Regions from separate parts of the Blautia sp. SF-50 genome, predicted to be linked through region 4. Evidence: riboswitches for the same ligand, from Rfam matches in the RefSeq annotation. Region 4 holds a riboswitch; each other region holds the start of a gene.

Region 1 (2,206 bases), on a different contig from region 4:
GAGGACGGTGTTTTTCCGGGGTATGCTTCCATCTGGTCCGGTGATCCGTCGGATATCGAGGAGGAGCGAAGGCTCTGTTATGTGGGGATCACCCGTGCCATGAAGGAACTGACTTTAACCTGTGCAAAACAGCGGATGATCCGTGGGGAGACTCAGTATAACCGTGTGTCACGTTTTGTAAGGGAGGTTCCACGGGAGCTGGTAGATCTTGGACATACCATTCAGGAGAAAAAGCCCAGAGTAGATGATATCGTATCTCCGAAAAACGCCTATGCCCAGATGAAAATGAATTTCCAGGCAAAGAGCACCCTGCAGAAAAAAGATTTCACAGTGAAGAAGGCGGACAGCCTGGACTATGGTGAGGGAGACACGGTCCGTCATGTGAAATTCGGAGTCGGTATCGTAAAAAATATCGCAGACGGCGGCAGAGACTACGAAGTGACGGTAGACTTTGACAAAGTCGGCGTGAAAAAAATGTTCGCCGGTTTTGCCAAGCTGAAAAAGATCTGAGAGGGATTTCTCCGGGCAGACTATTTCTGCAAAAAACTGTAAAAATCCGGCCTCAAGGTTGTAATTGGAAAATCAGTATGTTAGAATCAGTATCAGCGTAATTGAATTGCTGTGAAGTGAACAGTATCACCGGCACATATGCTGCCGGATACTGTGAGAGGGAATCGGGTAAAAAGCCTGAGCGGTTGCGGCCACTGTATACAGAAGAAGGGATTTCACATGCCATTGCAGAAACTCATGTGAGAAGGCGAAATCCCGATGTCAGAGAGATTCTGGAGAAAATTCTGATACATCATTCATGATCGGCTAAAAGATGAATGGTGTATCAGTTTTTATTTTGCGGAGTTTTTTCTGAGTCTGTAAGTCAGGAAACCTGCTTGACAGTATGTAAGTGGGAGCTTCCGTACAAAGTGTTCCGTGCAGATTTTATGAAGTCCCATCTTTTCGATTACCCATAGGAAACAGGAGATAAAACAGGCGAAAAGAGAGGAAATGAAATGAAAAACAAGTATGTATCCACAAGAATCATGGCAATGGTAATGGCAGCGGCAATGACCGTATCAGCAGCTCCGGCTGTTTATGCCGCAGAGAGAGCAGACTCCGAGACCATCAAGGAAGACAACCAGCCGGCAGCAGAAGACAGTACAGAGTCTGCAGACACCGAAGATTCTTCCGCAGAGGCAACCAAGACAGAATATCCTCTGACCATCACAACCTATGATTACGATGGAAACGAAATCGAAACCACTTATGAAAAAGCACCGGAAAAAGTCCTTGCTGTATATCAGGGAAGCATTGAGACTATGCTCGCACTTGGTCTGGAAGACCACCTGGTAGCTACCGCAGGTCTTGATAATGAAGTTCCGGAAGATCTCAAAGAAGCATTCTCAAAAACAAATTATCTTGACGAATTTACCCCATCCCTTGAAACTGTAACAATGCTGGAGCCGGACATGATCTTATCCTGGAGCTCTCTTTTCTCTGATAAGAATCTGGGAAATGTAACAGACTGGATCGACAAAGGCTGCAACACCTACTACAACACCAATACTCGTCCGGACGGCGACAGAACACTGGAAAATGAATTCACAGATATCTTAAATATCGGAAAGATCTTCGATGTACAGGACAAAGCACAGGCTATCGTTGATGATGCAAAAGCAGTGATCGACAAAACTCTTACTGCAACTGCAGATGTAAAAGACAAACCAAGCGTAATGGTATTGGAGCCTCTTGGAGATGACATCACAAACTATGGCGTAAAGAGCCTTGGCGGAGATATGGTAACACAGTTAGGCGCAACTCTTGCAAACCCGGATGCTTCCACCGTTGGAAAAGAGGATATCATCGCAGCCAACCCTGACGTGATCTTTGTGGTTTACATGCCATATGCAGGAGATGATCCGGAAACTGTTAAGAACAGCCAGCTTGCAGTGATCCAGGATGATGAGTCCCTGAAGAGCCTTGACGCAGTAAAGAACGGACGTGTTTACCCGATCATGCTCAGTGAGATGTATGCAAGTGCAACACGTACCCAGGACGGAATCGAAACTTTTGCAAAGGGATTATATCCGGACGTAAATCTTGACTGATCGGAGAAAATGCAGTGAAAGAAACAACTTCACAGAGAAAAAAAGATAAGGTGCTCAGAACATCCATGTATGTGGCAGTTCTCATCGGACTTGCAGGATTCCTT
Region 2 (2,206 bases), on a different contig from region 4:
TCAGTACCTAAAGGATATGCCGCCGACGGATTCTTTAATTTTATCGAAACATCCACAAGCAGCGGATCATGCGGCGCCAGTACAGGTGCAAAAATAGCTGCCAATGCAAAAATTATGACCACCATCAATCCTATTTTTGTTTTCGGTGACCGGAATACCTGTTTCCAGTACAGATTCTGGATCATGCTTTTTTCTGTTTTCTGCTTTCTTCTGCTTCCCATTCTATGATCTCTCCTTTACTTTAACTGGATTCGCCGGTCAATCGCAGAATAGGCGATATCCACAAGAAAATTTAATACTACAATGCCAACAGCCAGAATAAAGATAAAACATTGCAGCACCGGAGTGTCTTTTGAGATCACGGATTTCAATGCCAGATTTCCGATTCCCTGAATTGAAAAAATACTTTCTATCACAGCTGAGCCACAGAAAAAACCGATCACAATTGATACCAGACGTGTCAGCACAGGAATCAGGATATTTTTCAGACCATGACGCAAAATTACATTTACAGATGACAATCCCTTAGCTCTGCTGGCACGTATGTAATCCTGCTTCAGCACCTGTATCATATTGGTACGGATCAATCTCGTCATAATTCCAAAGAAACTGATATCCATGGCAAATGCCGCAAGAATCGGGATGCCTCCGGCATCTCCTCCGATCACGGAAATCACTTTTAGCTTTACTCCAAATATATAGAGCAGCATCAGACCGATCCAGAAAGACGGCATAGATACACTGAGGGACGACAAAATGCGAATGACTTTATCCAGAACTCTGTTTTCATAAATTGCCGACAAAATTCCAAGAGGGACTGATACGATCATCAACAATAAAAACGAAGTAACTGCCAGTTTAAATGTCTGTGGAAAATATCTTTTTAATTCCTCAAAAGCCGGTTTTCTGGTAGAATATGATTTTCCAAAATCGCCATGAAGTGCCTGATCCAGCCATTTCCCGTATTGTACCAGCACCGGCTGATCCAGTCCTTCCTCATGCCGTACTTCTTCTACCTGCTCCGGTGACGGATGCTCATATTTTTTCTCCGCCAGCACTCTGGCAGCATCACCTGCCGATATAAAACTCAGCATAAAAATAATAAATGTAACCGCCAGCACTACCGGAATCATAAATATAAAACGCTTTGCAATTACTTTTCCCATCTTCATCTCTCCTCATTTTTCATCTGTTTATTCGGTTAAAATAAAAAAAGCTGATATGATCCAGCATCATATCAGCACAAAAAACAAACCTCTACCTCAGGCAGAGCTTATTCCTTCTGTATCCCATCCGAATCAGAATTCTTCTGTCAAAAAGGCAAGTCTCCTGACTCCAGTTCTTCCTACTTACCATCTTCCCGGATCTCTCCAGTGATATTTTGGTTTTCGTCCCTGTCACAGTAGCGGTGGCTGTTCTGGCATTTCACCAGATTCCTTATTAAGTACTTTGTACACCCTTCTGACTATTCAATTTTCATAGTTGCAATGAATAAATATTATAATATCATACTTTTCTTTTTATATAAATAGTTTTTTGTCAAATATAAAATATCTGAACATTTCATAGTGAAACCCGGATATTTTCTGCCTGTATTATTATAAATCTCTTAAGTAAATAACATTATGTATGAACGGTGACTTCTTTATATTTCCGTATAATGATCATATAACTTACGAATAATAAAACAGCTGCGCTGCTCCATGCACAGATCTCTGCATAGTATATTCCATCTTCACCGATCAGTTTTGGCAGCAGCAGCGCAACACTGACACGCATTATAAATTCTGCAATGCCGCTGGCAAGCGGAATCAAAGTATTACCCAGGCCCTGGATAGCGGAACGATACACATACAGCAGATACAGCACCCACAAAAAGACAGCCATAATAAACAAATACTTATATGCTATATCCAATACCTGTCGGGTCTGATCCGGTTCACCGGATACAAACAGGGACAGTACATTACGTCCAAACAGTACCATCATGCCGGAAATGAAAGCCGAAGTGAGCACTGCCATATAAGTGCCGCTGCGCACGCCTTTTCGAATCCTCTGGTATTTTTTTGCACCAAGATTCTGGCCCACATAGGTTGTAATAGCATATCCATATGAAATGGCAGCCATCTCCAAAACCCCATACAGCTTGTTCGATGCCGTAAATCCCGCCACAAACAGAAAACCAAATCCATTGATCACATACTGT
Region 3 (2,206 bases), on a different contig from region 4:
CAGGTGGCGCCTACAATTATGCTTCTTCTCTTGGAATTCCAAGTATTCTCATCGAAAGAGGCGGACACAGCTACTGGACCTGGGAAGAAGTAGAACAGGATAAAAGAGACGTCCGTCACCTTGTTTTTCATCTCCAGGGAAAGAAATGTCATGGCCTGAAGCATTACCGTCAGATGCTTCTGGAAAATGTAGTCTATGAATATGCGCCGTATACCGGATGCTGGTATCCTTCCAAGAAGCCTGGAGAATACTTTTTTAAGGGGGAAGAACTGGGTGAACTGAGAGATTACTATGGGAATTTACTTTACACATCTATTGCAACTGAAAACGGAGTCGTACTTTATCAAACAGCCAGTCTGAACATTATTGAAGACGGACCAATGATCGCATATGCAGCGATCACGGAGACTCTGACCTGATAGTAAACCACCTTTTCAGAACGCTTCTGTCTGAAATCATATTGAAACAGTAAGAAAACCGGGTTTTACCATTTGCTATTCTATTTATAAAAATAGCGAGGTAAACTCCGTGTTTTTTTAGCAGATCAGATAAATCCAATTGTCAAATCCCCCATGGGGGATATATACAATTCAAGCATCTTTAGCAAAATTTATGAGTTTTCTAAAAATATAACATTTTTCCATAGACATAAACTATAGTTTTATCATATAATGTTTCAGTAATTTGACAGCATTTGCTGATTTTCACATCAGCCGTTGTAAGTTCTGAGAGGATTAATAGGGAAACCGGTGTAAATCCGGTACGATCCCGTCACTGTAAGGGGGAATCCTCAGACAAAGTACCACTGGTCGAGTACGTGAGAAATAGACCGGGAAGGTGCCTGAGGGTAAGGATCCTAAGTCAGGAGACCTGCTTGCAATTGTTTTAAAATGATTCTTACGGAAGATAGGAAGCATATTTATTTTGTGTGCCCGTATTTCGTCACGGGCTTTTTTCGTGCAAATTTTCTAAAATTCCATGCATATTCTGCATATTAAGAATCCAATAGTTTCTTTTATCTAACTAAATTAAAACGGCAATGTTAAAATCGCATCAAATGAGGAAAGGAGTAAAACGTGACAAAGAAACAAGTAGGAAAAAGATTTCTCCAGATCATCATTGTATTATTTGGAATCAGCTTTTTCACATTTGGACTGACCTACCTGTCACCTGGTGATCCTGCGGAGATCATGCTGACAGAGTGTGGTAATCTTCCTACACCAGAGCTTCTGGAACAGACAAGACATGAGCTTGGCCTTGATCAGCCCTTTCTCGTGCAGTATGGTTCCTGGCTGAAGGGTGTTGTTACAGGAGATATGGGACAGTCCTATTCTTTCAAAATGCCGGTAACAGATAAACTGGTATCCTGTTTCTGGCCGACGCTGAGGATGTCGTTGCTGGCACTTCTGATGATGGTCATTATTTCCATACCGCTTGGAATCCTGGCCGCTGTATATCAGAACAAATTCCCGGATTATTTTGTGAGAGGAATTACCTTTGTGGGAGTATCTGTTCCAAGCTTCTGGCTGGGCCTGATCCTTCTCAGCATCTTTGGTGTTCAGCTTCGCTGGATCAATGTTGCCGGGGGCAGTACGGATTTTAAATCCATGATCCTCCCGGCGCTGACTCTTGCACTTGCCATGTCTGCAAAATATACCAGACAGGTAAGAAGTGCAGTGCTGGAGGAACTTCATCAGGATTATGTCACAGGTGCAAGAATGCGTGGAATCAAGGAAAGCGTCATTCTCTGGAAACACGTCCTTCCTAATGTTATGCTTCCGCTGGTAACGCTGCTGGGACTTTCCCTTGGAAGTCTTTTGGGAGGTACTGCAGTTGTAGAGATCATTTACAACTGGCCTGGAATGGGAAATATGGCAGTAAAGGCGATTTCCTGTCGTGACTATCCTCTTGTACAGGGCTATGTACTTTGGATCGCGATCCTGTACATGTGCATCAACCTGCTTGTGGATCTGTCCTATACTTATCTCGATCCAAGACTTAAGGAGGATAGATAATTGAAAAAGGTATTACGAACATTCAAAGAAAATAAACAGTTCACTCTTTTCTTCATTCTGGGTCTCGTGGTGATCGGAATTGCGATCTTTGCGCCGCAGCTCTCACCATATGATCCACTGAATGCAGTTATGACCGAATCACTGCAGGAGCCAAGCTCCGCTCATCCGTTCGGAACGGATAAGCTTGGACG
Region 4 (2,206 bases):
TTTCTGCGACACCGGGAGATTTAAGCCTTGTTATGCCGAAACGTATCCTAGATGGCATCATCGAGATGATCTATGCTCTGGATAAGATCGCACCGGGAACCGCAGATGATGATACTTTGCTTTATGGCGTTGAGGTTAAATTCTACAACATGGAGGTCGAGATCGACGAAAATCTGGAAACCTGCCACAAGGGTCTCTTTGTTATCGGAGACTGTAGCGGCGTGACCCATTCTCTGTCCCATGCATCTGCCAGCGGAGTCTACGTAGCCAGATACCTGGAGCAGGAGTATTTTAACAGATAAACTGCAGAGCAGTTTATCTGTTATGAGCAAGTAGCAAAGCGGATTGCGAATATCCAGTGTAAGACAGTCCATTTCTGATATCAGGGTGATGACAGAAAGGGGCTGTTTTTTATGCAGGATATGCATGAATATTGGAGAAAGTATTCTGATAATAACTGACAGATACAGGGAGAAAACCGGTTACTGTTCACTGGTAATAATTCGCGAGGTATTTTTTGTGAGTGAAGATCACAGAAAATCGTGAATCGTCTGACATCAATCTTGACAAATTTATGAGTTTGTGGTAAAAGTTAGATAACCAGGTAAAAGAAAATATGTGCAAATGTTATAATGATAAGGTTGCATCCAGTCGGATGTGCAAAAGAGAATCCGGTGAGAATCCGGAACGATACCGTCACTGTGAAAGGGGAGCTGCTTTTATAACCACTGGGAGACCGGGAAGGGAAAGCAGCGTGGAACCAAGTCAGGAGAACTGCCTTATTGTGAGATTCAGGGATTCGCGGTTTACGAATCGGTATTCTCCATAACAATACAGAACTTCTTTTTATGTATTTGTATTGCGCAGAGAATCATGTGTGAGCAGGCGGCCGCAGAGAGCTGCTGCTTTTTTGTACATATCAGTATTCTGGAAATACATGAAAAGAGGACAATGAGAAATGAAAAGAAAAACAATGTTAGCTCTGATGCTCGCAGTTTCCATGACATGCTCTATGGGTGCGGCTACAACAGCAATGGCAGCAGAGGATTCTGCTACAGAAGAGAACGCTGAGGCAGCTGATACCACAGAGGCTTCTGATGCAGATCAGGAAGCAGCAGATAATGTAGCAGCTCTGATCGACAAGATCTATGTACAGGAAAGAAACGACACAACAGATGAGGACTGCAAGGCAGCCAAAGAAGCATGGGATGCTCTGACAGATGCTCAGAAAGAACTGGTAGAGGGTGAGAATGCAGATCCGGATTATTTCGGACGTGACACAGGAGATGCTTCCAAGGACGATCCGCGTAACCAGGATGAGATCGGTGAGAATGAACTTCTTGTTGTAAGCTTTGGTACTTCCTTCAATGACAGCCGTGCAGAGGATGTCAAGGGAATCGAGGATGCTCTTGCAGAAGCTTATCCGGACTGGTCTGTAAGAAGAGCATTTACAGCACAGATCATCATCAACCATGTAGAGGCAAGAGATGATGAAGTGATCGATAACATGCAGCAGGCTCTTGACCGTGCAGTAGAGAATGGTGTTAAGAATCTGGTTGTACAGCCTACCCATCTGATGCATGGTGCTGAGTACGATGAGATGACAGAAGCGATCAATGGCTATAAAGATAAATTCGAGTCTGTAGCTATCGCAGAGCCAATGCTCGGTGAGGTTGGAGACGATGCAACTGTGATCAATGATGACAAGAAAGCCGTTGCTCAGGCAATCACAGATACGGCTTGCAAAGAGGCCGGATTTGACAGCATGGATGCAGCAGCTGAGGCTGGCACAGCATTCGTATTCATGGGACATGGAACATCTCATACAGCTAACGTTACATACGATCAGATGCAGACACAGATGGAAAACCTTGGATTGAAGAACGCATTCATCGGTACTGTAGAGGGTAAGCCGGAAGATACAGCCTGCGACAAGGTTATCGAGAAGGTAAAAGAAGCAGGATACAAGAACGTTGTTCTTCGTCCGCTGATGGTTGTTGCCGGAGACCATGCAAATAACGATATGGCCGGTGATGAGGAGGATTCCTGGAAGAGCCAGTTTGTAGCATCCGGAAACTTCGATAAGGTTGACTGCCAGATCGAGGGTCTTGGAAGAATCGAAGCAGTTGAGAAGCTTTATGTAGAGCATACAAAGGCAGCCATCGATTCTCTGGGAAGCACTGAGGAGTCCGCAGATTCTGATGCA

What was found. A riboswitch is a leader RNA that binds a small molecule or an ion and turns the genes downstream of it on or off. The one in region 4 is predicted to bind cobalamin.
Region 1: it holds a riboswitch for cobalamin, as region 4 does, so the genes downstream of both, BLP57_RS09360 (ABC transporter substrate-binding protein) here and BLP57_RS06260 (sirohydrochlorin cobaltochelatase) in region 4, are expected to answer to the same signal.
Region 2: it holds a riboswitch for cobalamin, as region 4 does, so the genes downstream of both, BLP57_RS10630 (ABC transporter permease) here and BLP57_RS06260 (sirohydrochlorin cobaltochelatase) in region 4, are expected to answer to the same signal.
Region 3: it holds a riboswitch for cobalamin, as region 4 does, so the genes downstream of both, nikB (nickel ABC transporter permease) here and BLP57_RS06260 (sirohydrochlorin cobaltochelatase) in region 4, are expected to answer to the same signal.

What each region holds. Positions count from the first base shown of each region.
Region 1 covers NZ_FMUW01000012.1:64,172-66,377, forward strand. The annotation lists gene pcrA (DNA helicase PcrA) at 1-510, shown strand, start outside; cobalamin riboswitch at 612-901, shown strand; gene BLP57_RS09360 (ABC transporter substrate-binding protein) at 1,008-2,102, shown strand; gene BLP57_RS09365 (FecCD family ABC transporter permease) at 2,117-2,206, shown strand, end outside.
Region 2 covers NZ_FMUW01000015.1:42,700-44,905, reverse strand. The annotation lists gene nikC (nickel transporter permease) at 1-221, opposite strand, end outside; gene BLP57_RS10630 (ABC transporter permease) at 237-1,166, opposite strand; cobalamin riboswitch at 1,303-1,476, opposite strand; gene BLP57_RS10625 (MATE family efflux transporter) at 1,624-2,206, opposite strand, start outside.
Region 3 covers NZ_FMUW01000009.1:48,733-50,938, reverse strand. The annotation lists gene BLP57_RS07605 (M14 family metallopeptidase) at 1-419, shown strand, start outside; cobalamin riboswitch at 704-892, shown strand; gene nikB (nickel ABC transporter permease) at 1,077-2,015, shown strand; gene nikC (nickel transporter permease) at 2,016-2,206, shown strand, end outside.
Region 4 covers NZ_FMUW01000007.1:69,176-71,381, reverse strand. The annotation lists gene BLP57_RS06265 (NAD(P)/FAD-dependent oxidoreductase) at 1-302, shown strand, start outside; cobalamin riboswitch at 622-796, shown strand; gene BLP57_RS06260 (sirohydrochlorin cobaltochelatase) at 959-2,206, shown strand, end outside.